Regions from separate parts of the Pseudomonas sp. CCC3.1 genome, predicted to be linked through region 1. Evidence: predicted binding sites of a transcription regulator. Region 1 holds the regulator's gene; each other region holds the start of a gene.

Region 1 (9,905 bases):
CCTGCTGTTCTTGTCCATGAACGGGCATCTGGTGGTGTTTGAAGTGCTCACCGAAAGCTTCACCACCTTGCCGGTCGGTGGCGGGCTGCTGACCAACCACTATTGGGAAATCGCCAACAAACTGGGCTGGGTGCTGGGGGCCGCATTGCTGCTGGTATTGCCTGCCATCACCGCTTTGCTGGTGGTCAACATCGCCTTTGGCGTCATGACCCGCGCCGCGCCGCAACTGAATATCTTCGCCATTGGTTTTCCGCTGACCTTGGTGCTGGGCATGGTGATCTTGTGGATCGGCATGGCCGACATCCTCAATCAGTATCAACCGCTGGCCTCCGAGGCTTTGCAGTTTTTACGTGAACTGGCACAGGCGAAATAGCCATGGCAGAAAGTGAGAGCGGTGCCGATAAAACAGAAGACCCCACGGAGAAACGAAAAAAAGACTCCAGGGAAAAGGGCGAAATCGCACGCTCTAAAGAACTCAACACCTTGGCCATCATGCTGGCGGGCTCAGCCGGACTCCTGATATTTGGCGGCGCTCTGGCCGAAGACATGATGGAGCTGATGCGCTACAACTTCAGCATCAGCCGCGAAACACTGCTTAACACCGACTCCATGGGCGCGTATCTACTGCACTCGGGCAAAGTCGCCCTGATCGCCGTACAGCCGGTGCTGATCACTTTGTTGATCGCTGCCATCGTGGGGCCCATCGCCCTTGGCGGCTGGTTGTTTGCCGCGGGCAGCCTGGCGCCCAAATTCAGCCGCATGAACCCGGCGGCGGGGATCAAGCGCATGTTCTCGGCCAAGGCCCTGGTTGAACTGCTCAAGGCGCTGGCCAAGTTTTTCATCATCCTGATCGTGGCGTTGCTGGTGTTGAAATCCGACATCGACGACCTGCTGCGCATCGCCCATGAGCCCCTGGAGCTGGCGGTGATCCACAGCCTGCAAGTGGTCGGCTGGAGCGCTTTATGGATGGCCTGCGGCTTGATCCTGATCGCCGCCGTCGACGTGCCCGTGCAGCTCTGGGAAAGCCACAAAAAACTGCTGATGACCAAGCAGGAAATCCGCGACGAACACAAAGACCAGGAAGGTCGACCTGAGGTTAAACAGCGTATTCGTCAGGTGCAGCGCGAAATGTCCCAGCGCCGCATGATGAGCGCCATCCCGGACGCAGACGTCATCATCACCAACCCGACGCATTACGCCGTGGCCCTCAAATACGACCCGGAGAAGGGCGGGGCGCCGATGTTGCTGGCCAAAGGCAGCGACTTTCTGGCGCTGAAGATTCGAGAAATCGGCGCCAAGCACAACATCCTGCTGTTGGAGTCCCCGGCGCTGGCGCGCTCGATCTACCACTCCACCGAGCTTGAACAGGAAATCCCGGCGGGCTTGTACCTGGCCGTGGCGCAGGTATTGGCGTACGTGTATCAGATTCGTCAGCACCAGGCGGGGAAGGGCAAACGGCCTGATCCGCTGAAAGATGTACCGATTCCGCCGGATTTACGGCGCGATGAATAGTGAGGGCCGCGGCCGGACGCATCGACCTGATAAGCGGTAGCTATTGGGTCGTGGACTGTTATTTCTGACAGTAGAGGCTTTTCGTAAACCTGCTTAACTGATGACAGCGAGTGTCATTTTGGTGTGTGCAGGCAACGGAGATGCGCGATGTCTATCGAGTTAACCCTTATTCCCGACGGTTCGGTCAGAACCTGTGCGTTGAGCGATACGCGAGACAGCGCCCATGTTGACCTTGAGGGGTTATTCCCGAAGTTTCCTGCGCTTGACGGTACGTTTGCGATCTTTTGGCTGGATCAGTTGAAGGGCCGCCACATCGTGGGGTTCAGCACTGAGGGCTCAAATTTGCTGGCGGTGATTTCGCTGCCCACAGTGCCGCACAGCTGTGGTCGCGAGCAGTATTACGGGGCAATCATGGAACGCTGCTACAAAGAGCGTGATTCCATTCTGTCGTTTTTGCGCAAATCGTTGAGTTTTGAGGGCATCAATGGGCGCTGCGTGCGCAGTTTCATCCTTTACAAACTGGTGCGCCAGTTGCAGTTGGACAGCGTGCCGGTGTGGGAAGACAATCCCCATACACGTGATCAGCGTTGTGGTGAAATTTTGATAGGTGGGCGCGGGTCAGAACGCTACGAGCCCAATCGCAAGATAGACGTAGTGTTTGGGTCCAGCAGCAGCGCGTGCCTGGTGATTGATTTGGGTGAATGGCGCTGGAATTAGCGTGCAGGCCAGCCAGCCGTGACCCCGGTTTTGATCTGGCATGTGATCTGGTTTTTGATCTGGTTTTTGATCTGGTTTTTTGATCTTGATCTACCCGCCCCTTCGGGAGGCCGAGTGTAGGTTTCGCGTAGTGGGTTGACCGGCATGGATGCCGGGAGAGCTGCGCTGGGCCATGGAAGGCCCGTCGCAGCGTGCCCACGGAGCGGGACCGGAGCGAGGGAACCTGAGCGCAGCGATGGCCGTACGTGGGGGCAAGGACCTTTTGCTTACTTTTGGGGCTGTTTGCCAAAAGTGAGCCGCCGTAAGGGCGGAACCCGTAAAAAGCCTTCATACATCCAACGGATATGTACGTAAACCATTAAAAAGCACTGCCGCTGGCGCGCCAGATCGCAGCCTTCGGCAGCGGCTACACGTCGTTGTTAAAAGTGCCATTGAGTACATAAATGTAGCTGCGCGATGGCTGCGTAGCCGTCGCAAGCAGACTGTCGCCGTCCTTCAATTAAATCGGGTTCTCAGGATTTACCATCGTTCGGCAACGGCTAAGCGGTTCGTGTATGGCCACTTGCCAAAGTTGGAAGGCTTCTTGCAGTGGCAGGCCTCACGGCGCATCTGGCGTCAAAAGTTTGCTAAAGGTTTAGGCATGTCATTGGATCGCTCTCAGTTAATCAACACCGCACGCAACGGTCTGGCCGGTTTGGGTCAGGGGCAGTTAGGCGTGCCGCTGTTGCTGCTGGTGATGCTGGCAATGATGATGCTGCCCATCCCGGCATTCCTGCTGGATGTGTTTTTTACCTTCAACATTGCGCTGTCGATCGTGGTGTTGCTGGTGTGCGTCTACGCGCTGCGGCCCCTTGATTTCGCGGTGTTCCCGACCATCTTGCTGGTCGCGACGCTCATGCGCCTGGCGCTCAACGTGGCTTCAACCCGAGTGGTGATGCTCCACGGTCAAGAGGGCCACGCCGCTGCCGGTAAGGTGATTCAGGCATTCGGTGAGGTGGTGATCGGCGGCAACTACGTGGTCGGTATCGTGGTGTTCGCGATTTTGATGATCATCAACTTTGTGGTGGTGACCAAAGGTGCCGGGCGTATTTCCGAGGTCAGCGCGCGTTTCACCCTTGACGCCATGCCCGGCAAGCAAATGGCAATCGACGCTGACCTTAACGCCGGCTTGATCGATCAAAACCAGGCCAAGCTGCGCCGCCAGGAAGTCGCCCAAGAGGCTGAGTTCTACGGCTCTATGGACGGTGCCAGCAAGTTCGTGCGCGGTGACGCTATCGCCGGTCTGTTGATTCTGTTTATCAACCTGATCGGCGGCATGGCGGTGGGTATTTTCCAGCACGGCATGAGTTTCAGCGAAGCCGGTAAGGTGTACGCCTTGCTGACCATCGGTGACGGTCTGGTGGCGCAATTGCCGTCGCTGCTGTTGTCGACTGCCGCCGCGATCATGGTGACCCGTGCTTCGGGCTCCGAAGACATGGGCAAGCAGATCAATCGTCAGATGTTCGCCTCGCCCAAGGCGCTGGCGGTATCGGCTGGCTTGATGGCCGTGATGGGCATTGTGCCGGGCATGCCGCACTTCTCGTTTCTCAGCCTGGCCGCTGTTGCCGGTGGTGCTGCTTACCTGATGTGGAAAAAACAGAACGTGGTCAAGGTGCAGGCCCTGCAAGAGGTGCAGCGCCAGCAAGAGCTGCTGCCTTCGCCAGCCCGCGCTCAGGAAACCAAAGAGCTGGGTTGGGATGACGTCACGCCCATCGACATGATCGGGCTGGAAGTGGGCTATCGCCTGATCCCGCTGGTGGACCGCAATCAGGGTGGGCAGTTGCTGGCGCGGATTAAGGGTGTGCGTAAAAAGCTGTCCCAGGACTTGGGCTTTCTGATGCCGACCGTGCACATCCGCGACAACCTCGATTTGGCGCCCAGCGCTTACCGCCTGACCCTGATGGGGGTGATTCTGGCCGAGGCCGAGATTTACCCGGACCGCGAGCTGGCGATTAACCCCGGGCAGGTGTTCGGCACCCTTAACGGGATTACCGCCAAAGACCCGGCCTTTGGCCTGGAAGCGGTGTGGATCGAAGTCAGCCAGCGCAGTCAGGCGCAATCGCTGGGCTACACAGTGGTCGATGCCAGTACGGTCGTGGCGACGCACCTGAATCAGATTCTGTACAAGCACTCCCATGAGTTGATTGGCCATGAAGAAGTCCAGCAATTGATGCAGTTGCTGGCCAAGTCTTCACCTAAATTGGCCGAAGAGTTGGTGCCCGGCGTCTTGAGCCTGTCGCAGTTGCTCAAGGTCTTGCAGGCGCTGCTGGCCGAACAGGTGCCGGTACGCGATATACGCAGCATTGCCGAGGCGGTCGCGAACAATGCCCATAAGAGTCAAGATACTGCCGCTTTGGTTGCCGCTGTGCGGGTCGGCTTGTCCCGCGCCATCGTGCAAAGCATTGTCGGCGTTGAGTCTGAGCTGCCTGTGATCACCTTGGAGCCCAGGTTGGAACAAATATTGCTCAATAGTTTGCAGAAGGCAGGTCAAGGTCAGGAAGACGGTGTTTTGCTGGAGCCCAGCATGGCTGAAAAGCTTCAGCGTTCGTTGATCGACGCGGCTCAGCGTCAGGAAATGCAAGGCAATCCAGTGATCCTGCTGGTGGCCGGCCCGGTACGCGCGATGCTTTCGCGGTTTGGCCGTTTGGCGGTGCCGAACCTGCACGTGCTGGCGTACCAGGAAATTCCTGACAACAAGCAAGTGACGATCGTTGCGACAGTTGGCCCTAACGGCTGAGGGTTTGATTTATGCAAGTGAAGCGATTTTTCGCCGCCGACATGCGTCAGGCCATGAAACTCATTCGTGACGAGTTGGGGGCTGATGCCGCCATTATTGGCAATCGCCGGATCGCTGGCGGGGTTGAGCTGACTGCGGCCCTGGACTACAAATTGTCCGCGCTGGCCCCCAGGGTGCCGAACGTTGAACTGGAAGAAGAGCTGCGCAAGACCCAATCGAAGATTGTGTCGGCCCAGGCTGAGTTGAGTTTGCGCGGCGAGGGCGATGCCGAGGCCAGCCGTCAGTTGTTCGCAGGCTTGCCGCTGACTGCCGCCGAACCGTTGATTGAGCCCACGCTGGTTGAGCCTCCGCGCCCGCTGGCCGCGCCTGCGCCGTCGATTGACCAGCGTGCTTTCGACAACATGCGCAATGAGCTCAATGGCCTGCGCGAGTTGCTCGAAGTGCAACTGGGCTCGCTGGCCTGGAACCAGCTGCAAGGCTCAAGGCCCGAACAGGCCAACTTGTGGCGCCGTTTGCAGCGCATCGGATTGTCCGGTCCGTTGTCACGCGATTTGTTGGCGCAAGTGGCCCAGATAGATGAGCCGCGTCAGGCCTGGCGGATGTTGCTGGCGTACCTGGCGCGCATGATTACAACCCCGGAGCTGGAGCCGCTGGAAGAGGGCGGTGTGATCGCGATGGTCGGTCCCGCAGGCATGGGCAAAACCACAACGCTGGCTAAGCTGGCGGCGCGCTATGTACTCAAGTACGGCGCGCAAAATATCGCATTGGTGAGCATGGACAGCTTTCGTATCGGCGCCCAGGAGCAGCTTAAAACCCTGGGGCGCATTCTGAATGTACCGGTGACCCACGTGGCCCCCGGCCAGTCGTTGGGCCAAACCCTTGAGCCGCTGGTGCGCAAGCGCGTGGTGCTGGTTGATACCGCAGGCCTGCAAGCCAGCGACCCGGCATTACGCCTGCAACTCGACAGCCTCGCGGGGCGCGGGATCAAGGCGCGCAACTACCTGGTGCTGGCCACGACCAGCCAGAAACAAGTGCTGGCGGCGGCTTATCTCAGTTACAAGCGCTGCGGGCTGGCGGGTTGCATTCTGACCAAGCTGGATGAAACGGCGAGTCTGGGCGAGGTGTTGAGCCTGGCAATCGGGCACGCGCTGCCGGTGGCGTATCTCACGGACGGTCCACGGATCCCCGACGATCTCCACTTGCCGCGTCGTCACCAATTGGTGAGCCGGGCCGTCAGCGTGCAAATGCAGGAAGAACCCAGCGAAGAAGCCATGGCCGATATGTTCGCTGATATCTACCACAGCCCGCCCAAACGGGTTGGCTGAGGCAGTGATGATTACGTTGCAATGTACCTACATTGATGGTCTGCACGGTGTTGTTCCTGGGGAACACGCAGCAGTCTCTGTAGCCGCGTCTAAGTAAGACAAGGTAAAAAAAGATCATGGGCAGCATGCATCCCGTACAGGTGATCGCAGTGACCGGCGGCAAGGGTGGCGTCGGTAAAACTAACGTGTCAGTCAATTTGTCCATCGCATTGGCCGAAATGGGTCGGCGCGTCATGTTGATGGACGCCGACCTCGGGTTGGCGAATGTCGATGTCCTGCTGGGACTGACCCCCAAATTTACCCTGGCCGATGTGGTCGAGGGGCGTTGTGAGCTGCGTGATGTCTTGCTCCAGGGCCCCGGCGGGATCCGCATCGTGCCAGCAGCTTCGGGCACCCAGAGCATGGTGCACCTGAGCCCCGCGCAACACGCCGGTCTGATTCAGGCCTTCAGCGATCTGAGCGATAACCTGGATGTGCTGGTCATCGACACCGCCGCCGGGATTGGCGAATCGGTGGTGAGTTTTGTGCGCGCCGCCCAGGAAGTGCTGCTCGTGGTGTGCGACGAGCCGACCTCGATCACCGATGCCTATGCCTTGATCAAGCTGCTCAACCGTGACTACGGCATGAACCGCTTCCGGGTTCTGGCGAACATGGCCCAGAGCCCTCAGGAAGGGCGCAACCTGTTCGCCAAACTGACCAAAGTGACTGACCGCTTCCTGGACGTGGCCCTGCAATACGTCGGCGCCGTGCCCTACGACGAATGTGTACGCAAGGCTGTGCAAAAGCAGCGTGCGGTGTACGAAGCCTTCCCGCGTTCCAAGTGTTCGCTGGCGTTCAAGGCCATTGCCCAGAAGGTGGACACCTGGCCGCTGCCGGCTAATCCGCGGGGTCATCTGGAATTTTTTGTCGAGCGCTTGGTACAGCAAGCGGGTGGGGGACGGGTCTAATGACTGCCAGCGGCTATCGCATGTACAGCAAGCCGTCGCGTGACAGCCAATATGAGCTGATTGAGCGCTACGCGCCGCTGGTCAAGCGCATTGCGTATCACCTGCTGGCGCGTTTGCCCGCCAGCGTGCAGGTCGACGACCTGATCCAGGCGGGCATGATCGGCCTGCTTGAAGTGTCGAGCAAATACGACGCCACCAAGGGCGCGAGTTTTGAGACCTACGCGGGTATCCGCATCCGTGGCGCCATGCTCGATGAAGTGCGCAAGGGTGACTGGGCGCCGCGTTCGGTGCACCGCAACACACGCATGGTCAGTGACGCCATTCGGGTAATTGAAGCTAAAACCGGGTGTGACGCTAAAGATCACGAAGTTGCGGCCGAACTTAAGTTAAGTCTTGATGATTATTACGCCATCTTGAACGACACCCTGGGCAGCCGCCTGTTCAGTTTCGACGACCTGTTGCAGGACGGCGAACACGAAGGGCTGCACGAGGATGGCGCCAGTGCTCATCTTGAGCCATCGCGAGACCTGGAGGATGAACGCTTTCAGGCCGCGCTGGCCGAAGCGATCAGCTTGTTGCCGGAGCGCGAACGGCTGGTGCTGGCGCTGTACTACGACGAAGAGCTCAACCTCAAGGAAATCGGTGAGGTGCTGGGGGTGAGCGAGTCGCGCGTCAGCCAGTTGCACAGCCAGTGCGCCGCACGATTGCGAGCGCGTCTGGGGCAGTGGCGAGCGCACTGATCACGTAGTTTCCCTGTAGGAGCGAGCTTGCCTCGCGATCTTTTGATCTTTAAAAGCAAAAGATCGCGAGGCAAGCTCGCTCCTACAGGTAATGAATGCCGAATTGATTGAATGGCGCCTTCAGAGATGAAGTGCGTTTAAGACTGCTTGGAGGTCGAATTGGACAAGAATATGAAAATCCTCATCGTTGATGACTTTTCAACGATGAGGCGGATCATTAAAAACCTGTTGCGTGACCTCGGGTTCACCAACACGGTCGAGGCGGATGACGGCACGACTGCGCTTCCGATCCTCAATCTGGGTCACATCGACTTTTTGGTGACGGACTGGAACATGCCTGGCATGACCGGTATCGAACTGCTGCGCCATGTGCGAGCGGACGAAAAACTCAAGCATTTGCCCGTGCTGATGGTGACTGCCGAAGCCAAGCGTGAGCAGATCATTGAAGCCGCCCAAGCCGGCGTGAACGGCTATGTGGTCAAGCCGTTCACCGCTATCGCACTCAAAGACAAGATCGAAAAGATCTTCGAACGCATCGGTTGAACGGTTCCCTGGGGGGCGCAATGGAGCAGAAAGATTCAACAACGGGCGAGTTTGAGTCGACCCTCAAAAAACATGCTCACGAACTGGTCGAAAGCCTCGAAAAGGGCCAGTTTGGCGACGCCGTGCAATTGATTCATGAGCTCAACCAGACCCGAGATCGCGGCCTGTACCGGGAAGTCGGCAAGCTGACGCGCGAATTACACAGCGCAATAGTCGATTTTCATATTGATCCGACCATGCCGCGCGCCGAAGAAGTGTCGCAGATCACGGATGCCACTGAACGTTTGGCTTATGTTGTAAAGCTGACCGAAGCCGCCGCCAATCGAACCATGGATCTGGTCGAGAACTGTACGCCGCTGGTCAATGGTCTGGGTCAGGAAGCCAAAGCCTTGAGTGCTGACTGGGGGCGCTTCATGCGCCGTGAAGTCGGTGCACAAGAGTTCCGTGAGCTGGCCCATCGGGTTGACAGTTTTTTGACGCGAAGCGAAGCCGAGCAGCAGATTGTCTCCAGTAATCTGACTGACATTCTGCTGGCCCAGGATTACCAGGACCTCACGGGTCAGGTGATCAAGCGCGTCACGCAGTTGGTCACGGACGTTGAGCGCAATTTGCTCAAACTGGTGCTGATGGCCAGTCAGGTAGATCGTTTCGCCGGGATCGAACATGACCGCGATGCGCTGCGTGCTGAAAATAATGCGCAAAAAAACCCGGCTAAGGGTGAAGGTCCGCAGATTCATGCCGATAAGCGTAGTGACGTCGTATCCGGCCAGGATGATGTTGACGATTTGTTGTCCAGTTTAGGTTTCTAGGTCTTGAGTAGGCGTGCGGGCGCAGTTGTCCGGCGCTGAAAGTCCCTACTTCAAGGAGCACGTACATGAGCTTCGGCGCCGATGAAGAAATCCTTCAGGATTTTCTGGTTGAAGCCGGCGAAATTTTAGAGTTGCTGTCCGAACAACTGGTCGAGCTGGAAAGCCGACCGGATGATGCCGACTTGCTCAATGCTATTTTTCGCGGATTTCACACTGTAAAAGGGGGCGCCGGTTTCCTTCAGCTCAATGAGCTGGTCGAGTGCTGCCACATTGCCGAAAACGTCTTCGACATCTTGCGCAAGGGTGAGCGCGGCGTCGACTCGGAGCTGATGGACGTGGTGCTTGAGGCGCTGGACGCGGTCAACGCAATGTTTGCGCAAGTGCGCGAGCGCAGCCCGATCACTGCGGCCACTCCGGCGCTGCTGGCGGCGCTGGCACGACTGGCCGAACCCGCTGCGACCCAGGCGCCAGCTGTACCGGAGCCGGTGGCAGCGGTAGCGGCGGCCACGCCAAGCAACGACATCGTCGACATCACC
Region 2 (9,905 bases), 390 kb from region 1:
TCATGTGGCCAAAGGGCAGGGCGGCACTGAAGTTTTCGTACACTTGGCCCAATTGGATGCGCTCGCTGATGTCGCCCTCGAAGCGCAATTTGCAGCCCGTGGCCGACACGTCCAGCAGTTTGCCTTTAATCGCCGCCTTCAGTTTTTCGCCCGCCACGTTCACGTCCACCAGATGCGCCAGTTTCAGTGCCGCGCGAAAGGCGTTGCGGCGCTGGTGGTAGATCACCTCTTTGGGCAGGGCCCCGCGATAGCAACGGTGTTCGCCGGTGTCGTCAATGCTCAAAGGGCTGTCGCACTCCCAGGCAATGCGCACGCCGTCATGAAAGCCTTCAACCCGAAACGGAATGCCCGCTTCAATAAAACGCTCGCCGTCCCGTGGGATCATTTCGTCCAGAGCCATGGTGCTGGCCTCGCGGCTGACTTCAACCATGTAGCTCTGGAAACGCTGGGTACGGTCGTTGAAGGTGATGATCAGCGGGTCATGGCTTTCTTGCAGCATCCGCAAGTTGGAGGCGATCTCCAAAGGCGTTGTCAGTACCTTTGGCGGCTGCGGAGCATCTTGGGCATCGAACACGGGTCATCAATCTCCAGACAAAAAACAACAACACGCAAAAAATAGGGCATTTTGCCACTATGTTGCGCGTCTAGATAGTGCAGGTGTTCAGGCTTAGGCCTGGCTGTAGGCGCGGTGTTTGTTGAGTAGCGAGGTGGTGCCGCGAGCGTCGTACAGGGAAGGGGTTTCGCCGCCATGCAGGATGCGCAGCTGGTTGGCGGTGATCGCCTGTTGGGTCTGGATCGCCTGGCCGTTTTGCAGGTTGGCCTCTTGGCACTGGGCCAGTAGCTGATTCAGCACTTCACTTTGGCTGAGCAATTGCTCGCCCACGGTTGAATGGCTGGCAAGGCTTTCGAGGCCGCTGCGGTTGGTCGGCAAGCCGAGGCTGGCCAAAATTTCACTGCGTTTGCGGCCGTGCTGCTCGAGCAAAATGATCAATGAGTGTTTGCGCGCCAGAATGTTTTCCAGCACCTGCATCTCTCGCCCTTTAAGGGCAATGGACTCGTCCTGCAACAGCTCCAGCAATTGCTCGGCCGGCGCAAGGTCGTCATTGATCAGTTGCAGCAAATTCTCGTCGTGCATGTTGGGCTCTGGGGTTTAAGCGTCCAAAAGCCTGGCACCGGCCCTGGGCCTAGCGCTCGGCTTCCATGTTTAGCAGTTTGCTGGCGACCTTGTTGCTGTCGACTTTATAACTGCCGTCGGCAATGGCTTGTTTCAGCTCGGCGACGCGGTTTTTGTCGACCACCGGTTGATCACGCAACGAATCGCTGACCTTCTGCAACTGTTGGGCCTCTGGGCTCAGGTGCACAGACTCCCCGCTCGGGGCGCTGGCGTCGGGTTGTTCAGGGTTTTTTGTCACAGGGGCCGCTTGCGTGGCACTGCCTGTTTCCTGATTGGCGTTGCTGCGCGTACTGCCGGTTAAGGGCGGCGCACTGTTAAGACGACTGAAGTCGATAACCATAACGAAAAACCTCTGGGTATTTGGACGCTTGCCATGTTTTCGGCCATACCCGAGAAAACTTTAGGCTCGATTAATCATAGCTTCACGCAGTTCGGTACTGATCTGCGTCAAATCACAGTGTAGGAAAGTTGGGATACAGACGCCAACCGCTCTAAAACGCTACCTCTACTTGCCCTGGCGCCGTGATCCGCGCCTTGACCACCCGGTTTGAGTTTAGGTTCTTCACCCGGATCTGCTCACTGAGGCCGCCATCGGACAGCGCTTCGCCGGGCATCTTGACACTTAATGTGCCGCTGCGCGCGCTGATCACCACATGATCACCTTTGCGCACGGTGGCGGCCTGTTCCAGATGCGTGAGGCTCAACACCTGATCGGTCACCACGGGGCGCAGCAGTTTTTGCCCTACCGCCAATTCAATCGCCGTCATATAACCCTGGCTGATCAAGCCGACATCGCGCTCGCGCAAGGTGACGTCGGGGTAATCAATGATTGCCCCGCGCTTGAGCGGGTGGGTGACGGTGACCACATCGCGGAACAACTTGACCTGTGCCGGTACAAAGATGGTCCAGGGCGAGCTACCCTCACAGCGCACGCGAACGGTCACGCGGCCCATGGGCTGAGCGGGACTTTCGAGCGTGGCTGTCAATTCCTTGTCGCAATGCGTCAGACGCACGCGAGGGTCGAGTTGATTGACCTGAATCTCGTAGCGGCCTTCAATCTGACCAGTGGCAAGGTAGTCTTCGACGGTGAACTCAAGAAAGCCCTGGGTCACGCCGATAAGCTGATCAGGTGACGTGAACGTGTCGGCACTTGCAGGCGTGCCTGCACCCAGCGCGCAGGCAGCCGCGAGCAGGCGCAATGCGCGGCAATGCCAAGGCTGGCGAGCTGATCCGTGGCGGGATTTTGTCGTTTTCGGCTTCATGGCGGTTAAATAGCAAAGCCCGTGCCGTTTACCGGGCAGCGTGTCGCAACTTAATGTTTTTAGAAGGAGCTGAGTATGGCTGGGGTGATGGATGCGGTTAACCAGCGCACTCAACTGGTCGGGCAAAACCGCCTGGAACTGTTGCTGTTTCGTCTGGATGGGCCACAGCTTTACGGGATCAACGTGTTTAAGGTCAGGGAGGTGCTGCAATGCCCCAAGCTGACAGTGATGCCCAAATCTCACCCGGTGGTGTGCGGCGTGGCGAGTATTCGCGGTGCAACCATTCCGATTCTCGATCTGGCGATGGCCACCGGGGCGGGCGGGTTGAAAGATCAGAGCAATCCGTTTGTGATCATCACCGAATACAACACCAAGACTCAGGGCTTTCTGGTGCGTTCGGTTGAGCGCATCGTCAACATGAACTGGGAAGAGATTCATCCGCCACCCAAGGGCGCGGGTCGTGACCATTATTTGACAGCTGTGACTCGGCTTGACAATCAACTCGTCGAAATCATCGATGTGGAAAAGGTCCTGGCTGAAGTCTCGCCATCGCCGGAAAACATCTCTCATGGCGTGGTGGATGTCGAAACCCAGGCCAAGGCCCTGTCTTTGCGCGTGCTGACCGTCGACGACTCGTCGGTGGCCCGTAAACAGGTTGCCCGTTGCCTGCAATCGGTCGGGGTCGAAGTGGTGTCGCTTAACGACGGCCGCCAGGCGCTGGATTACTTGCGCAAAATGGCGGACGAGGGCAAAGACCCGGCACAAGAGTTTTTGATGATGATCTCGGACATCGAGATGCCAGAAATGGACGGCTACACCCTGACCGCCGAGATCCGTCACGATCCGCGGATGCAAAATCTGCACATCATTCTGCATACTTCGCTGTCAGGTGTTTTCAATCAGGCGATGGTCAAGAAAGTCGGTGCCGATGACTTTCTGGCCAAATTCCGGCCTGATGACCTGGCATCCCGGGTTGTCGACCGGATCAAAGCAGCAGATCACAGCTAGGGGCGCAGCCCTTGGCGGTCAACACGATTTTAGAGGCACGATCACTTGTCGACGGCTAATTTGGATTTTGAACAGTTCCGGGTCTTCCTGGAAAAAGCCTGTGGCATTTTGCTCGGTGAAAACAAGCAGTACCTCGTCTCCAGCCGTCTTAACAAACTGATGGAGCAGCAAGGGATCAAGTCGTTGGGAGAGCTGATTCAGCGTATCCAGAGCCAGCCGCGCAGCGGGTTGCGTGAGCAAGTCGTCGATGCCATGACCACCAACGAAACGTTGTGGTTTCGTGACACGTATCCCTTTGAAGTGCTGAAAAACAAAGTGTTGCCTGAGCTGATCAAGGCCCATCCGGGGCAGCGCTTGCGCATCTGGTCGGCCGCGTGTTCTTCGGGGCAGGAGCCGTACTCGCTGTCGATGACGATCGACGAGTATGAGCGCAGCAACCTGGGGCACTTGAAGCTGGGGGCGCAAATTGTTGCCACCGACCTGTCGAGCCTGATGCTTAACACGTGCCGATCCGGCGAATACGACAACCTGGCGATTGGTCGTGGTTTGTCGCAGGAGCGCTTGCAACGTTATTTCGAGCCCAAGGCGCCGGGGCGCTGGGTGATCAAGGCGCCGATCAAAAGTCGGGTTGAATTTCGTTCCTTCAATTTGCTGGACAGCTACGCCGGATTTGGCAAATTCGACATCGTGTTCTGCCGCAACGTATTGATCTACTTCTCGGCTGAAGTGAAAAAAGACATCCTGCTGCGCATTCACAGCACTCTGAAGCCGGGCGGCTACCTGTTCTTGGGCGCATCCGAAGCACTCAACGGCTTGCCGGACCATTACCAAATGGTTCAATGCAGCCCGGGCATCATCTACCAGGCCAAGTAACCCCCAAAGCGGCAGAAAAGCGGCAGACAGCGGAAAGCGGTTGCCGCTTTTGTGCCGTTTCCGTTTTCCATCCCCGCGCAAAGCCTTGATATACGGCGCTGTAAAAACTGGCACGGGGTTTGCTCTGTCCCTGTCATGTAACGCCTGAGCCACAGCCTCAGGCCAGCCCACAAAGGTTTCCCGACATGAGCATCAGCTTCGATAAAGCGCTCGGTATCCATGAGCAAGCCCTGGGCTTTCGCGCACAGCGCGCCGAAGTGCTGGCGAACAACATCGCCAACGCCGACACCCCGAACTACAAGGCTCGGGATCTGGATTTTGCCTCTGTGCTCGCCGCGCAGAACGATAAAAACCAGAACGGCACCTTTGCCTTGAACAAGACCAATAGCCGCCATATCGAAGCGCAAGGCCTGAGCAGCGGCGACGAGTCGTTGCTGTACCGCACGCCGATGCAGCCCTCGATCGACCAGAACACCGTAGACGCTCAGCTCGAACAGTCGAACTACGCAGAAAATGCGGTCAACTTTCAGGCCAGCTTTACCCTGCTCAACAGCAAATTCAAAGGGCTGATGTCAGCCCTGCGTGGAGAGTAAGTCATGTCCCTAGCCAGTGTTTTCAACATTGCCGGTAGCGGCATGAGCGCTCAGACCACGCGCCTGAACACCGTCGCCAGTAACATCGCCAACGCCGAAACGGTGTCGTCGAGCATTGATCAGACCTACCGCGCCCGTCACCCGGTGTTCGCCACTATGTTCCAGGGCGCACAAGGTGTTAACGGCGACTCGCTGTTTCAGAACCAGGACGCAGCAGGCCAGGGCGTGCAGGTGCTGGGCGTGGTCGAAGATCAAAGCGAGCTACAGGCCCGCTACGAACCCAACCATCCTTCTGCTGATGCCAAGGGGTATGTGTACTACCCCAACGTCAACGTGGTTGAAGAAATGGCTGACATGATTTCGGCCAGCCGTTCGTTCCAGACCAACGCCGAAATGATGAACACCGCCAAAACCATGATGCAGAAGGTCCTGACCCTCGGTCAGTGATAAGGGGCGACACACATGAGCGTGACCGATTCCACCAGTGGTTTGACCCTGAATCAGATCCTCGCCAACTCTGCCCGGACCTCAACCACCGACACCAGTCTGGCGGCCGCGTCCAAGGCGACAACCGGCAGCCAGTCGCTGGGCAAGGACGCGTTTTTGCAACTGCTGGTCACCCAGCTGAAAAACCAGAACCCGCTCGATCCGCAAGACAACACCGCATTCGTTGCGCAGTTGGCGCAGTTCAGCAGCCTCGAAGGCATCACCACGCTTAACGACACGGTCAACTCCTTGTCTGGCGGCCTGCAGTCGTCGCAAGCCTTGCAGGCCTCGTCGCTGGTCGGTCGCTCGGTGATCGTGCAAACCGGTGAAGCCTATGTCGACCCGTCGAGCGGCAAACCCTTCAATGGCACGGTGGTGGTGAAAGACGCGGACTCCAAGCCCACGATCACCATCACCGATGCTGACGGCGAGGTGGTCAGAACCCTCGATATGGGCGTTCAGAAAGCCGGCAACGTGGACTTTACCTGGGACGGCAAGGACGACGAGGGCGTGTTGCTGGACAAGGGTTCTTACACCTTTACCGCCTCGACCAAAGACGACACCGGTACCACCGCGCTCACCACGTATTTGCCCGCCACGGTTAACAGCGTGACCCTGAGCAAAACCGGTGGCGAAATCATGCTCAACCTCGCAGGTCTGGGCAGCATTGGTATTTCCAAAGTACAGACCATTGGCCTCTAAGCCGACTCAAGGAGAGACACATGTCATTCAATATCGGCCTTAGCGGCCTGTACGCGGCCAACAAACAACTCGACGTGACCGGCAACAACATCGCCAACGTCGCCACCACCGGCTTTAAGTCTTCCCGTGCTGAGTTCGCGGATGTGTACTCAGCCAGCAAGCTGGGCATCGGCAGCAAAACCATCGGCAGCGGTGTAAACCTGGCCAACGTGTCGCAAAACTTTGGCCAGGGTGCGGTCAACAACACTGGCAACCTGCTGGACATGGGCATTGAAGGCAGCGGCTTTTTTGTGCTGAGCGACAACGGGGCCCTGAGTTACACCCGCGCCGGTACGTTCAAGGCCGACAAAGATGGCTATGTGACCAATACCGGTGGCACTGCGCGCCTGCAAGGCTATGGCGTGGACGCTGACGGCAAAGTCATCAACGGTGTGCTGACGGACCTGCGCATCGACACCTCGAACCTGGCGCCCAAGGCCAGTGGCAAGGTGGACTCCACGATCAATCTCAACTCCAGTTCGGACGTGATCAACCAGACCGACAACCCGTTCAATCCAACCGAAACGGCCAGCTACAGCAAAAAATTCAGCACCACCATCTACGACACTCAGGGCAACGCGCACCCGATGGATCAGTACATGGTGAAGACCGGCTCCAACACCTGGAGCACTTACACCCTGATCGACGGCCGCAACCCTAATGGCAGCCCGGTGACCGGTGACGGCAAGACAGATCCGGTGGCGTCGGTCATGAAGTTTGACTCGGCAGGGGCATTGACCAGCGTGACCACCCCCAATCCGGTGGAAGGCGAAGACGACATCGTCAGCAGCACCCTGACCATCAGTAACTGGATGCCGGGCGCTACCGTTGATGGAGAGTGGAAGACTAATGGCGCTGCGGCCAATGGCACCGGGATTGCCATCAACATGGCCAGCACCACCCAATACAACACTGACACCGCGCGTAACCCGCCGACGCAAGACGGCTACGCCACTGGCCAGATCAATAACCTGACCATTGATGGTTCGGGCGTGATGTTCGCCAACTTCAGCAACAACCAGAGCCGCGCCATTGGCCAGATCTCGCTGGCCAGTTTCACCAACGAGCAAGGCTTGCAGCCAGCCGGCGGTTCGGCCTGGAAAGAAACCTACGCTTCGGGCCAGGCTGGTTTCGACGTGCCGAAGACGGGCACCTTGGGTTCTATTGCTTCCAACTCGCTGGAAGACTCGAACGTCAACCTGACCAACGAGCTGGTTGACCTGATCAAGGCGCAGAGCAACTACCAGGCCAACGCCAAAACCATCTCGACTCAAAGCACCATCATGCAGACCATCATTCAGATGACCTGATAGCGGCGCGCGGCGAACCCCCACACGCTGCGCATCGCCCATCGGGGTAGGAGCGAGCTTGCCTCGCGATCTTTTGATCTTTAAAAAGATCGCGAGGCAAGCTCGCTCCTACAGTTGATTCAGCCAGGTTTGTTAAGGGCGCTGATTCAACAGCGTTTTGAAGTCGGCCTGCTGCGACGGCTCAATGCAGATTTTGGTCAGGTGTTCGATTTGCCGGGTGGTCGCGTGCTTTTGCTGCAACAACTCGATTGCCCGGCGCCACAGGGCGTCCCGGCAATACTCGCGAAGGTAGTCAGGGGTCGACACTTTTCCTCCCTGGATCATCAGCTTGGCCGCTGGCCTGAACGCTTTTTCGACAGCTATCAGGCGGGGTTGGGCCTTGATTTTGGCGAGTAAGGACGGCTGGGGGAAATGCACCGGGACCGTGGCCGAAAGCGTCGGCAAGTCGGCATGGAACTGCTCACCGTATGTATCGAAGAACCCTTTGTTCATCGTGTGGTGATAGCGTTTTTTTGAGTAGTAATGATGGACGCAGTCGTTGGCGGTGACGACCTTGGCGTCGCCCATCGCAAAAGACACCGCGATCTGCTCAATGGTGTGGAGCCTGAGGTAATGGTCGCGCCATTCATCGATCAGTTCGATGGCCTTGTCCATCACGCCCGCATTGACGCGGGCGATCCCGCAAATGCCGCTGTTGTAGAGCTTTAGCCCGTCGTCAGGGGCTTTGCCTTTGGCGATCAGTTCATTTGAAAACGCCACATAGTCAGCGCGCAGCTTGGCCTCAGCCCAGGTCCATTCGAACTCATCCATCAAATATTGCTGGTCGGTGACGCGTTCAAAGAGCGTGGCTGGGTCTTTGAAAAACACCGTGTCGGTGTCAACGAAAATGGTTTTTTCCGCAAGCAGGACCCCGGCGGCGATGGCGCACGCCTTGCGCCGATGGGTATAGCTGTTTGCGCCTTTCCACTGTGCAAGGATGTTGGTCGTCAGGGGGATGACGTTGACCGGCCAGCCCTCAAATGCCTGGGGCTCGTCGGTCATCAGCGTGATGCTGAAACTGCCTGGCACGCGTTGTTCGCGCAATGCAGACAGAATGCTGAATTTGGCTTCCTGGCGGTAAACGGTATTGCCGCCATAGAGCAGGTACAACAGGTGGAAAGAATCCATACGTCCATGCTTATCGATTAAGTGCGTGGTTAACCCTTGGTAGGGTTGTCAGCTGACGCGCATTATGCCGTAAACGCGTGGTTGTCGATAATGCTTGTGGCCGTCGAGGCTGGACTGGATAAGCGAGCGTGCTCGCGATCTTTTAATGATCAAAAGAGCGCGAGCACGTGTGTACCTTGGCGCAGGCGTGTGCCGCGGCGGCTTAATCAGCGCGCGCTGAATTCAACGCGCTCTGGCACGCGTGTCATCAGCACTTTGCCCGCGCGAATCGACACGCGGGCCTTGGCCTGACGGCGCACCGCTTCGTAATCGCTTTCGGCGTCCAGCACCACCAGGTTGGCCGGGCGGCCGACAGCGATGCCGTACCCTTCGCCGAGGTTGAGGGTGCGAGCGCTGTTGTCGGTGACCAGGTCCAGGCAGCGTTGCAGGTCTTCAAACCCCATCATGTGGCAGATGTGCAGGCCGGCATCCAGCACCCGCAAAATGTTGCCGTTGCCCAACGGGTACCACGGGTCTTTGATCGAATCTTGCCCCAGGCAGACGTTCATTCCGGCGCGGTCCAGCTCGGCCACGCGCGTCACACCACGACGTTTTGGAAAACTGTCGAAACGCCCTTGCAGGTGAATGCTCTCGGTCGGGCACGACACGAAGTTGATCCCCGAGGCCTTGAGCAGGCGGAACAGTTTGGAGCAGTAAGCATTGTCGTAAGAACCCATGGCCGTGGTGTGGCTGGCGGTCACCCGGCTGCCCATACCGCGTACGCGCGCCTCTTCGGCCAGCACTTCGAGAAACCGCGAATGCGGGTCGTCGGTTTCGTCGCAATGCACATCCACCAGGCAGCCCGTGCGCTCGGCCAGGTCCATCAGAAACTTGATTGAACTGACCCCCTGATCGCGGGTGTTCTCAAAGTGTGGAATACCACCGACCACATCGGCGCCCATCTCGACGGCGCGGGTCATCAACTCGCGTCCACCGGCATACGATTCAATGCCTTCCTGCGGGAAGGCAACGATTTGCAGATCAATCAGATGGCGCGCCTCTTCGCGTACTTCAAGCATCGCTTTGAGCGCGCCTAGCGTCGGGTCGGTCACGTCGATATGGGTGCGTACGTGCTGGATGCCGTGTTCGGCCAACATCCGAATGGTGGTGTGGGCGCGTTGCTTGGTGTCTTCGTGGGTGATGGTTTCTTTGCGTTGCGCCCAGCGTTCAATACCTTCGAACAGCGTGCCGCTGAGGTTCCATTCGGGTTGTCCGGCGGTCAGAGTTGCATCCAGATGGATATGCGGTTCAA
Region 3 (9,905 bases), 360 kb from region 1:
ATTGTCACGTGGCGTCATGGCGCGAAGGCAGTTTGTTGTTAATCGTCACTGATGGCCACTGGGCCACGCGTTTGCGTTACCAGCAAAAGCGTCTGCAACGTCAATTACAGGCCTTTGACGAGTTCGCCAGCCTGACCCGGATTTTATTTAAGGTTCAGCCGCCCACCGTGCTGGCCAAAGTCAACGGGCACACCCTTGACCTTTCCATCGATGCCGCGCAAACCATTCAAGCGACGGCTGACGGGATAACCGACCCGGCGTTGCGGGCAGCGCTTGAGCGATTGGCAAGCCACGCCAAGCCAAAGCCAAAGCCCGACTAAGTTGTGTAGCCGCTAGCACTCTCTGTGGGAGCCTGGCTTGCCAGCGATACAGGCGATGCGGTTTTTCTGTTAAACCGCGTCGATCCCATCGCAGGCAAGCCCGCTCCCACAAAGGGTATGCGTTAACTGACTGGCATTAGGGCAGCAGAGCACTCCTTAAAATCCCAAGCGAAGGTCCTTCGGCCCTTATCGCAGCCTGCGGTAGCGACTACGGGTTGTTTACTTGCGTTTGCTCCCACCGAGCAACGACCCCAATAACCCGCGCACCAACTGACGCCCCATTTGACTCGCTGCCTGGCGTGCCATGGATTGCAAGGCCTTGCCCGCCGTAGTACCCAGAAAATCACCCGCCTGATCAAGAAAGCCCGGTTCATGGGGAGCCGCTTGTGCTTGCGCCTCCGGTGCCTGACCTTTGCGGGCCAGCAACACTTCGTAGGCAGACTCGCGATCAATCGGCTTGTCGTATCGCCCCTGCAGCGGTGAACTGGCAATCAAGGTCGCCCGCTCAGCCTCGGTCAACGGGCCGATACGCGACTGCGGCGGCGCAATAAACACCCGCTGAACCATCGCCGGGGTGCCTTTCTCTTCGAGCATGCCGACCAACGCTTCGCCCGTCCCCAGTTCTGTCAGCACCGCCAGCGCATTAAAAGCGGGGTTCGGACGGAATCCATCAGCCACTGCTTTGAGGGATTTTTGCTCTTTGGCCGTGAATGCCCTTAACCCGTGCTGGATACGCAAACCCAATTGGGCAAGGACAGTGTCAGGCAAGTCCGCCGGAGACTGGGTGACAAAGTAAACACCCACACCTTTGGAGCGAATCAGCCGAACCACTTGCTCCAAACGGTCTTGCAGCGCTTTGGGCGTTCCGGCAAACAGCAAATGCGCCTCGTCGAAAAACAGTGCCAGTAACGGCTTGTCGGCATCCCCACGCTCCGGCAACTGCTCAAAAAGCTCAGCCAGTAACCACAGCAGGAAAGTCGCATAGACCTTGGGCGCTTCGTGCACCAAACGACTGGCATCCAGCAGATGAATCCGCCCACGACCATCGCTGGCAGGCTGCAAGATGTCTTCGAGTTGCAGCGCAGGCTCACCAAATAATGCCTCGGCGCCCTGCTGTTCCAGGGTTGACAGACGGCGCAGCAGTGCCTGGCTGGAGCCAGTGGTCATCAAGGCAGCGTCATCGCCCAGCACCTGGGGGTTATCGCGCAGGTAGCCAAGCAAGGCTTTGAGGTCTTTTAAATCCAGCAGCAACAAGCCTTCACGGTCTGCCACTTTAAACGCGGCGTATAAGGCCGACTGCTGACTGTCCGTCAGTTCAAGCAAACTGCCCAGTAACAGCGGCCCCATCTCACTCAACGTGGTGCGTAACGGATGACCGGTTTTGCCCTGTATGTCCCACAGGGTGACCGGATAAGCCTTGGGCTGATAATTCAGCCACGGCATGCTGGCAATGCGCTCGGCAATTTTGCCTTGCGGATTGCCGGCGGCACCCAAGCCGCACAAATCGCCTTTGATGTCGGCGGAAAATACAGCCACGCCCGCATCGCTGAATTGCTCGGCCAAACGTTGCAGGGTGACGGTTTTACCTGTCCCCGTGGCGCCTGCCACTAAGCCGTGGCGGTTTGCCAGGCGCAATGACTGGGCGATGGGCTGACCGGCAAGGTCAGCGCCGAGAACAAGAGCAGAAGAGTCAGGCATTTTTCCACCATTCATTAATCTTTCGCGGTCCCGCGTCGATACATTCTTAATGCTAGACCAGAAAACTCCTGATTTAGCGTAGGAATTACCCCAATAGATATAGAAACCACTCCTGCTCTAGCCGTGACGTGCAGAGCGAGCGTGTTTACAGCGTACAGGCCTCACATTTTTAGACCTTAGCGGACCCTTCAAGCCATGAATAAAAACCTGCGTTTCAGTCACAAAATCCTGCTTGCCGCGTCCCTGATCGTCATCGCCGCGTTCTCGCTCTTTACGCTGTACAACGACTATCTTCAGCGCAATGCCATTCGTAACAATCTGGACAATTACCTCCACGAAATGGGCAGTGTCACGGCCAATAACATTCAGACATGGCTGGGAGGCCGGATTTTACTGGTTGAAAACCTTGCACAATCGATTGCCATCAATCCCGAACCCTCTCAAATCGCCAGCCTGCTGGAGCAAAAAGCACTGACCAGCACGTTCATGGCCGATTACTTTGGCGACAACCAGGGCGGTTTCACCATCCGCCCTGACAGCAAGATGCCAGACGGTTTCGACCCACGCACCCGCCCCTGGTTCAAGGATGCCATCAACGCCAGTGGCGCCAGCCTGACCGAACCGTACATTGATGCGGTCACCGGGCAGATGATTATCTCGATTGGCACCGCGGCGAAAAAAGCCGGGCAAACGCTGGGCGTCGTCGGCGCCGACCTGAGCCTGCAAACCATCACTGACTCAATCAACGCCTTGAACTTTAACGGCCTGGGCTATGCGTTTCTGGTCAGTGGTGACGGCAAAATCCTGGTGCACCCGGACAAAGCGCTGGTCACGAAGTACCTGAAGGACATCTACCCACAAGACACCCCGACCATCAGTACCGCGATCAGCGAGATCCAGGTCGACGGCAAAACCCGGATTGTGACGTTCACCCCGGTCAAAGGACTGGGCACGGTCAATTGGTCTGTAGGCCTGTCGGTTGATAAAGAAAAAGCCTTTGCCACGCTGAGCACATTTCGCACCTCGGCGGTCATTGCAACTTTGATTGCGGTGATTTCAATCATCGCCCTTCTCGGCCTGCTGATTCGCCTGCTGTTACAACCGCTGCACGTGATGACCCGTGCGATGCAGAACATTGCCGAAGGTGAAGGGGATTTGACACGCCGCCTGGCCGTGAACTCCAACGACGAATTCGGCACGCTGGGCAGTGCTTTTAACCACTTTGTTGAGCGTATTCACACCTCCATGCGAGAAGTGTCATCGGCCACTGAGCACGTTAACGAAGTGGCGCTGCGGGTTGTCAGCGCCTCGAACTCCTCAATGCTCAACTCTGACGAACAAGCCAGCCGCACCAACAGCGTTGCGGCAGCGATCAACGAACTGGGCGCCGCCGCTCAGGAGATTGCCCGTAACGCGGCCCAGGCCTCGCACCAGGCCAGTGATGCACGCGGGTTGGCAGAGGAAGGCCAGCAGGTGGTCGAGCGCAGCATCAGCTCGATGCAACATCTGTCGCAAATGCTTGGCACTTCCAGTGGCCATATCGAGTCACTGAATGACAAGACCGTCAACATTGGCCAGATCCTGGAAGTGATCACCAGCATCTCGCAGCAAACCAACCTGCTGGCGCTCAACGCGGCGATTGAAGCGGCCCGCGCTGGCGAGGCTGGCCGCGGCTTTGCCGTGGTTGCCGATGAAGTGCGCAACCTGGCGCACCGCACTCAAGAGTCTGCGCAGCAAGTGCAAACCATGATCGAAGAGTTGCAAGTCAGCGCCCGCGCGTCGGTGAGCACCATGGAGGAAAGCCAGCGTCACAGCGAAGACAGCGTTGAAATCGCTAACCGCGCGGGTGAGCGTCTGATCAGTGTGACTGAGCGCATCGGCGAGATTGATGGCATGAATCAGTCCGTCGCCACTGCGACCGAGGAACAAACCTCAGTGGTTGAGTCGATCAATATGGACATTACCGAGATCAATACACTGAATCAGGAAGGCGTCGAAAACCTGCAATCCACCTTGCGCGCCTGCAATGATCTGGAACAGCAAGCGGCTCGCCTCAAGCAACTGGTGGGCAGTTTCCGTATTTAAGTAGGCTTCAGATCGCAATATTTGTAGGAGCGAGCTTGCCTCGCGATCTTTTGATCGTTTAAAAGATCGCGAGGCAAGCTCGCTCCTACCGATGACCTTACAGATCGGGGTCTGTTTCAGCGTCTGGCTGTAATTGTTCCCAAAGCCTGGCGGCGTCAGGAAAATCGGTTCCATCCTCGGGGCTGAGGGCGTCCGGGTCGTAACGACTCAAACAGCCCTCACCCAAGGTTGCAGGGGCGCTGGACGTGGCCTTGTCGAGTGGATCAGTCATGACGAACCCTCTGTAGCCGCTGCCGCAGGATTGCGCAGCGATCGCGCTTTAAAGCGAAAGTCCTGCGGGCCTTATCGCAGCCTGCGGCAGCGGCTACACAGGCCAATCAGATCAGAACACCACGGTTTTGTTGCCGTGGACCAGCACACGGTCTTCGAGGTGATAGCGCAGGCCACGGGCCAGTACCATCTTCTCGACATCACGACCGAAACGCACCATGTCTTCAATGCTGTCACTGTGGCTCACGCGCACCACGTCCTGCTCGATGATCGGCCCCGCGTCCAGCTCTTCGGTGACGTAATGGCACGTTGCGCCGATCAGCTTCACACCGCGCATCGACGCCTGATGGTAAGGCTTGGCACCGACAAATGACGGCAAGAAGCTGTGGTGAATGTTGATCACCTTGCCTGCGTACTCGCGGCATAGATCAGGCGGCAGGATTTGCATGTAGCGCGCCAACACCACGACTTCAGCGTCATGGTGCTTGACCAGACGCGAGACTTCAGCGAAGGCTGGCTCTTTGTCTTTCGGGTCAACCGGCACGTGGTAAAACGGAATGCCGTGCCACTCGACCATGCTGCGCAAGTCGTTGTGATTGGAAATCACGCAAGAAATATCGCAATCGAGTTCATCGCTGTGCCAGCGGTGCAGCAAGTCTGCCAGGCAGTGAGACTCGCGGCTGGCCATCAGGACCACACGCTTCTTTTGCGCGGTATCCGTGATATGCCACACCATCGAAAACTCGTCGGCAATCGGGGCAAATGCCTCACGAAAAGCCTCTAGCCCAAATGGCAGGGAGTCGGCACGAATTTCGTGACGCATAAAGAACCAACCGCTTTGATCGTCCGAGTGGTGGCTCGCTTCAGTGATCCAGCCATTGTGGGAGGCCAGGAAATTACTGACCTTGGCGACAATGCCGACGCCGTCGGGGCAGGCAATCACCAACCGAAAAGTGCGCATGAGGGGAAAACTCCAAAACTTTACTAAGGCCGCCATTCTAGCGAGTGCGCAGCAAAACTACAGTATTGCGTGAGCCTTATTGCCTGAGGCACCGGGTCGCGCTGGCAAAGCGTCGACGCCAACAGCGCCGCGGCCTGCATTGAATTTGCGCGGCATTGATATTGTTTATTAATGACATTGATAAAGCCAAGGTATCAGCCCTATTTAAAAGCTGACTTATTGCAAACGAGCGAAAGTTAATGAATAAAAATTTAAATTAATCCGAGATTGGATATTTACTTGCTGTAACTGTCTGACTATTATTGCGCCACTGTATCCCTGTCACCTCTTCAGCATAAGGTTATCCTCATGTCCTTGATCAACGAATATCGCGCAACAGAAGAAGCCATCAAAGAACTGCAAGCCCGCCTGAAGAACCTGTCGGAAGACGACAAACTTCAAACCGAGCTGGAATTTGAAGGCAAACTGCGTACGCTGATGGGCGAATACCAAAAGTCGCTGCGCGACATCATCGCCTTGCTGGATCCGGAAGCCAAGGCAAGCAAAGCACCACGCGGTGTTGTTAAAACCACCGGCACCAAACGTGCCCGCAAGGTTAAACAATACAAAAACCCGCACAACGGTGAAGTGATTGAAACCAAAGGTGGCAACCACAAAACTCTGAAAGAGTGGAAAGCCAAGTGGGGCAGCGACGTGGTTGAAGGTTGGGCAACTTTGCTCGGCTAAGTGATACCGGACGCGCAGACTTTTCTGCAACTCTAATAAAAACGCCAGCTCGCTGGCGTTTTTTATTGCCTGGATTTTAATCCTGATCGTTCGCCTGCGACACCAAGCCCACACGCTGACTCAGCCCTTGCGCATAACGCTGCCATTCGTTCAACAGCTTCAGCTCGGCGGGCGTGGCGCTGCGTGACAGGGCATCTGCCGCCTCGGTGAATTGGCTCAGGGTCAGAGGTGCACCCAACGCGGGATCCGTCAATCGCTGCTGACAGAACAATTGCCAGCGTGCCTGCTCTTCTGCGCTCAAGGTATACGCAAAGTTTCGCGCGCGGTAACGAAACAATAATTCAGGCAAGCGCTCATCATCAAATGGCCATGCATCTTTGGCCAATTGTTCCGGGTCACTCATGCGCACTTGTTCGCACAACCGGCGATCACGATCACCGAGAAAACCGTCATACAACTGCTGCTCAGGATCATCACTGGGCGTGAAGTCTTCACGGGCATAAATATCCGATAACTTTTGCTTCCAAACTTCCTGCGCATCAATCAGCACGCGGGCTCGCGCCTGATATTCAGCCATGTTCAACTGCAAACGCTGTTGGTCCTGAGCACGCACTACATTTAATGGCGCGATCACCGGACAACGATTAACGTGAATCAGCTTAAGGCCAATTGGCAGTTGGCCTTCGGGCAAATCCTCACGTCGCGTATAAAGCAACGCACGCAAAGAGTCGGCGTCCATGTCCAACAAGGGCTGTGGATCAAAGTGCAGGTCGCACACAATCAGTGCATTACGGTTTTTAGGATGCCAGCCCAGCGGCAATACCACCCCGGCATAATGTCGCGCCGCCGAGAAACGTCCAGAAATGTGCAGCATCGGTTGCAATAAACGAACTTGATCCAACACTCGCTGCTTAGTACGCAACTGGAATAACCAGTCATATAACTTCGGCTGCTTTTCGCGAATCAAACGCGCCAAGGCAATGGTTGCACGCACGTCGGACAAGGCATCGTGCGCCTGGCCATGGTCAATCCCGTTGGCCGCCGTCAAACGCTCAAGCTTGAGCGTCACCCGCCCCTCTTCCTCGGGCCAGACAATGCCTTCAGGACGCAGGGCATAGGCTGTGCGCACAACGTCAATCAGGTCCCAGCGACTGTTGCCGCCTTGCCACTCGCGGGCGTAAGGATCAAAGAAGTTTCGGTACAGACTGTAGCGCGTGACCTCGTCATCGAAACGCAACGTGTTGTAACCCGCGGCGCACGTTCCAGGCAGAGCCAGTTGTGCATGGGTGCGAGTCATAAACTCGGCCTCCCCCAACCCTTTGTCTTCGAGTCGACTCGGCGTAATCCCGGTGATCAGGCACGCCATGGGATGCGGAAGAATGTCGTCACTGGGCTGGCAGTACAGATTGAGCGGCTGATCGATCTCATTGAGTTCTAGATCGGTGCGGATACCGGCAACCTGCACAGCTCGATCGCAGCGCGGGTTAATGCCGGTAGTTTCGTAGTCGTACCAAAAAATAGAGGTCACGGGGTGTTCCTGAGCAGTATTCGCGCTCAGTCTAGGCGCTCAAACCCGGACAGCACCAGCCCCGAAGCCAAGGCCTCACACCCTGCGCAGATGCATCAAGCAGAGGTTTGCAAGGGATGGAAGCTGAAGTATTGGCTCAAATCGCTGATCAGCTTGAGGTACTCGGCAGGCGGTTGGTACAGGATAAAACCGGAGTCGTAGTAATTGGGCGTCACATCTTCACGGCACCACAGGCATCGCGCCGTGAGGTCGATCCATTGCACACGCCCATCGGCACCTGGAAGCTTGAGCCGTAGCTCAAAATCGGCATCGATCAACAGGGGCAGTTGACTGATCAGCATCAAACCGCCCTCGGATACATTGCCCAAATAGCCCATGGGTTTATCCGTGAACCGGTTGAAGACTCTTAAAAAACACGTCAATTGGTGACGCTGGATGCGGCGTTCGATAACCATGTCGAATTTCACTGTATAAGGCCGTTTAACACGACGGTGTTAACACCTCAAATACCCTGGAGCGATCCAGAGTTCGGTGTAACCGTTCGGAAAGCCACACGCTAAAACACTGCCAACCGAACACTGAGACTCTTTCTTGTTTGATCAAAACCGTTCAAACGCTTGGAAAGGGTAGCAAAAAGATAGCAAACAGCCAGCATCCATTTCAGTCATCATAAAACGCCAAGGCCTCTACGACACGAGTTGAGCGAAGGTTGGGCGCGAGCGCAGATACATTTCGTACAGAGCCTAGAGCGTGGCTGGAAGCGCTTGAGCAGTGCCAGGGCCCGGGATGAATTTAAGAATACGCAAGGTCTCAATTCGCGCCTTGGCCCTGTAGGCATACTCGCTCTTCGGGAATTCATTAATGATGTATTGATAGGTCTGGGCCGCATCCAGGTAAAACTTTGTACGCTCCAGACACAACCCTCGCAGCATCGCCGTCTGCGGCCAGATGTACGGGCGACTGCGGCTGTCGCGATCAACTTCGGACAACTCCAGCATCACCGCTTCGCAGTTTCCGCGATCATACGCCCGATAAGCACTGTTCAGGTGGTGGTTCATCGACCAGCGGGTGCAACCGACCACACTGCTGGCTAACACTAAAATAAGCAAAAAGCGCATGGGTATCTCCTGTTCTCAACAGTGTATCGACCCCTGGGCTAAATTCTTCACATCCTGTGCACCACAACTTAAGTCGAAAGTAGTGCAGAGGAACAATGACTACAGCCAAAGACCATAGTAGCCTTTGGCAGCGCTTGAACTCAGGAGTCTTTGCATGTCCGTTCGTCGAACTAAAATCGTTGCCACACTTGGCCCTGCCAGCAATTCACCGGAGATGCTTGAACAGCTGATCCTCGCTGGCCTGGACGTCGCCCGTCTGAACTTTTCCCACGGCACTCCCGATGAGCACAAGGCTCGCGCCAAGCTGGTGCGTGACATCGCAGCCAAGCATGGCCGTTTCGTTGCGTTGCTGGGTGACCTGCAAGGCCCGAAAATTCGTATCGCCAAATTTGCCAACAAACGCATCGAGCTGAAAATCGGTGACACGTTTACCTTCTCCACCAGCCACCCGCTGACGGAAGGCACCCAGCAAATCGTCGGCATCGACTACCCGGATCTGGTCAAGGATTGCGGCGTCGGCGACGAACTGCTGCTCGATGACGGCCGTGTCGTGATGCGTGTTGATACCGCCACTGGCGACGCCCTGCACTGCACCGTGCTGATCGGCGGCCCGCTGTCGGATCACAAAGGCATCAACCGTCGTGGCGGCGGTCTGACTGCACCGGCCCTGACTGAAAAAGACAAGGCTGACATCAAGCTCGCTGCCGAAATGGAAGTCGACTACCTTGCTGTGTCGTTCCCGCGTGACGCTGCCGACATGGAGTACGCCCGTCAACTGCGCGACGAAGCCGGCGGTACCGCTTGGCTGGTGGCGAAAATTGAACGTGCCGAAGCCGTTGCCGACGACGAAACCCTCGACGCACTGATCAAAGCCAGTGACGCGGTCATGGTTGCTCGTGGCGACCTGGGCGTTGAAATCGGCGATGCCGAGCTGGTGGGCATTCAGAAGAAAATCATTCTGCACGCACGTCGCCACAACAAAGCCGTGATCGTAGCGACCCAGATGATGGAGTCGATGATCCAGAACCCGATGCCAACGCGCGCCGAAGTGTCCGACGTTGCCAACGCCGTTCTCGACTACACCGACGCCGTGATGCTGTCGGCTGAAAGTGCTGCCGGTGCTTACCCACTGGAAGCCGTGCAGGCCATGGCGCGTATTTGCGTCGGCGCCGAAAAGCACCCGACCAGCAAAACGTCCA

What was found. The regulator FliA, encoded in region 1, starts transcription of late flagellar genes. The targets are predictions, from matches to a motif close to CTAAAGTTTNNNNNNNNNNNGCCGNTAA.
Region 2: a site for FliA is predicted at 1,551-1,578, ahead of flgM (flagellar biosynthesis anti-sigma factor FlgM). Genes of this name have one in related genera too.
Region 3: a site for FliA is predicted at 2,033-2,060, ahead of RHM56_RS06700 (methyl-accepting chemotaxis protein). Genes of this name have one in related genera too.

The regions. Positions count from the first base shown of each region.
Region 1 covers NZ_CP133778.1:1,848,065-1,857,969, forward strand. The annotation lists gene fliR (flagellar biosynthetic protein FliR) at 1-373, shown strand, start outside; gene flhB (flagellar biosynthesis protein FlhB) at 376-1,512, shown strand; gene RHM56_RS08360 (hypothetical protein) at 1,660-2,229, shown strand; gene flhA (flagellar biosynthesis protein FlhA) at 2,876-5,005, shown strand; gene flhF (flagellar biosynthesis protein FlhF) at 5,017-6,330, shown strand; gene fleN (flagellar synthesis regulator FleN) at 6,447-7,277, shown strand; gene fliA (RNA polymerase sigma factor FliA) at 7,277-8,017, shown strand; gene RHM56_RS08385 (chemotaxis response regulator CheY) at 8,189-8,560, shown strand; gene RHM56_RS08390 (protein phosphatase CheZ) at 8,581-9,369, shown strand; gene RHM56_RS08395 (chemotaxis protein CheA) at 9,435-9,905, shown strand, end outside.
Region 2 covers NZ_CP133778.1:1,456,699-1,466,603, forward strand. The annotation lists gene RHM56_RS06515 (flagellar brake protein) at 1-574, opposite strand, end outside; gene RHM56_RS06520 (flagellar protein FlgN) at 668-1,135, opposite strand; gene flgM (flagellar biosynthesis anti-sigma factor FlgM) at 1,185-1,514, opposite strand; gene flgA (flagellar basal body P-ring formation chaperone FlgA) at 1,666-2,367, opposite strand; gene RHM56_RS06535 (chemotaxis protein CheV) at 2,512-3,444, shown strand; gene cheR (protein-glutamate O-methyltransferase CheR) at 3,490-4,317, shown strand; gene flgB (flagellar basal body rod protein FlgB) at 4,503-4,910, shown strand; gene flgC (flagellar basal body rod protein FlgC) at 4,914-5,357, shown strand; gene flgD (flagellar hook assembly protein FlgD) at 5,373-6,098, shown strand; gene flgE (flagellar hook protein FlgE) at 6,119-7,447, shown strand; gene RHM56_RS06565 (hypothetical protein) at 7,580-8,614, opposite strand; gene codA (cytosine deaminase) at 8,821-9,905, opposite strand, start outside.
Region 3 covers NZ_CP133778.1:1,491,442-1,501,346, reverse strand. The annotation lists gene RHM56_RS06710 (DUF721 domain-containing protein) at 1-320, shown strand, start outside; gene RHM56_RS06705 (helicase HerA-like domain-containing protein) at 540-2,018, opposite strand; gene RHM56_RS06700 (methyl-accepting chemotaxis protein) at 2,214-4,103, shown strand; gene RHM56_RS06695 (hypothetical protein) at 4,201-4,374, opposite strand; gene purU (formyltetrahydrofolate deformylase) at 4,486-5,334, opposite strand; gene mvaT (histone-like nucleoid-structuring protein MvaT) at 5,683-6,060, shown strand; gene sbcB (exodeoxyribonuclease I) at 6,137-7,588, opposite strand; gene RHM56_RS06675 (PilZ domain-containing protein) at 7,684-8,043, opposite strand; gene RHM56_RS06670 (tetratricopeptide repeat protein) at 8,332-8,706, opposite strand; gene pyk (pyruvate kinase) at 8,861-9,905, shown strand, end outside.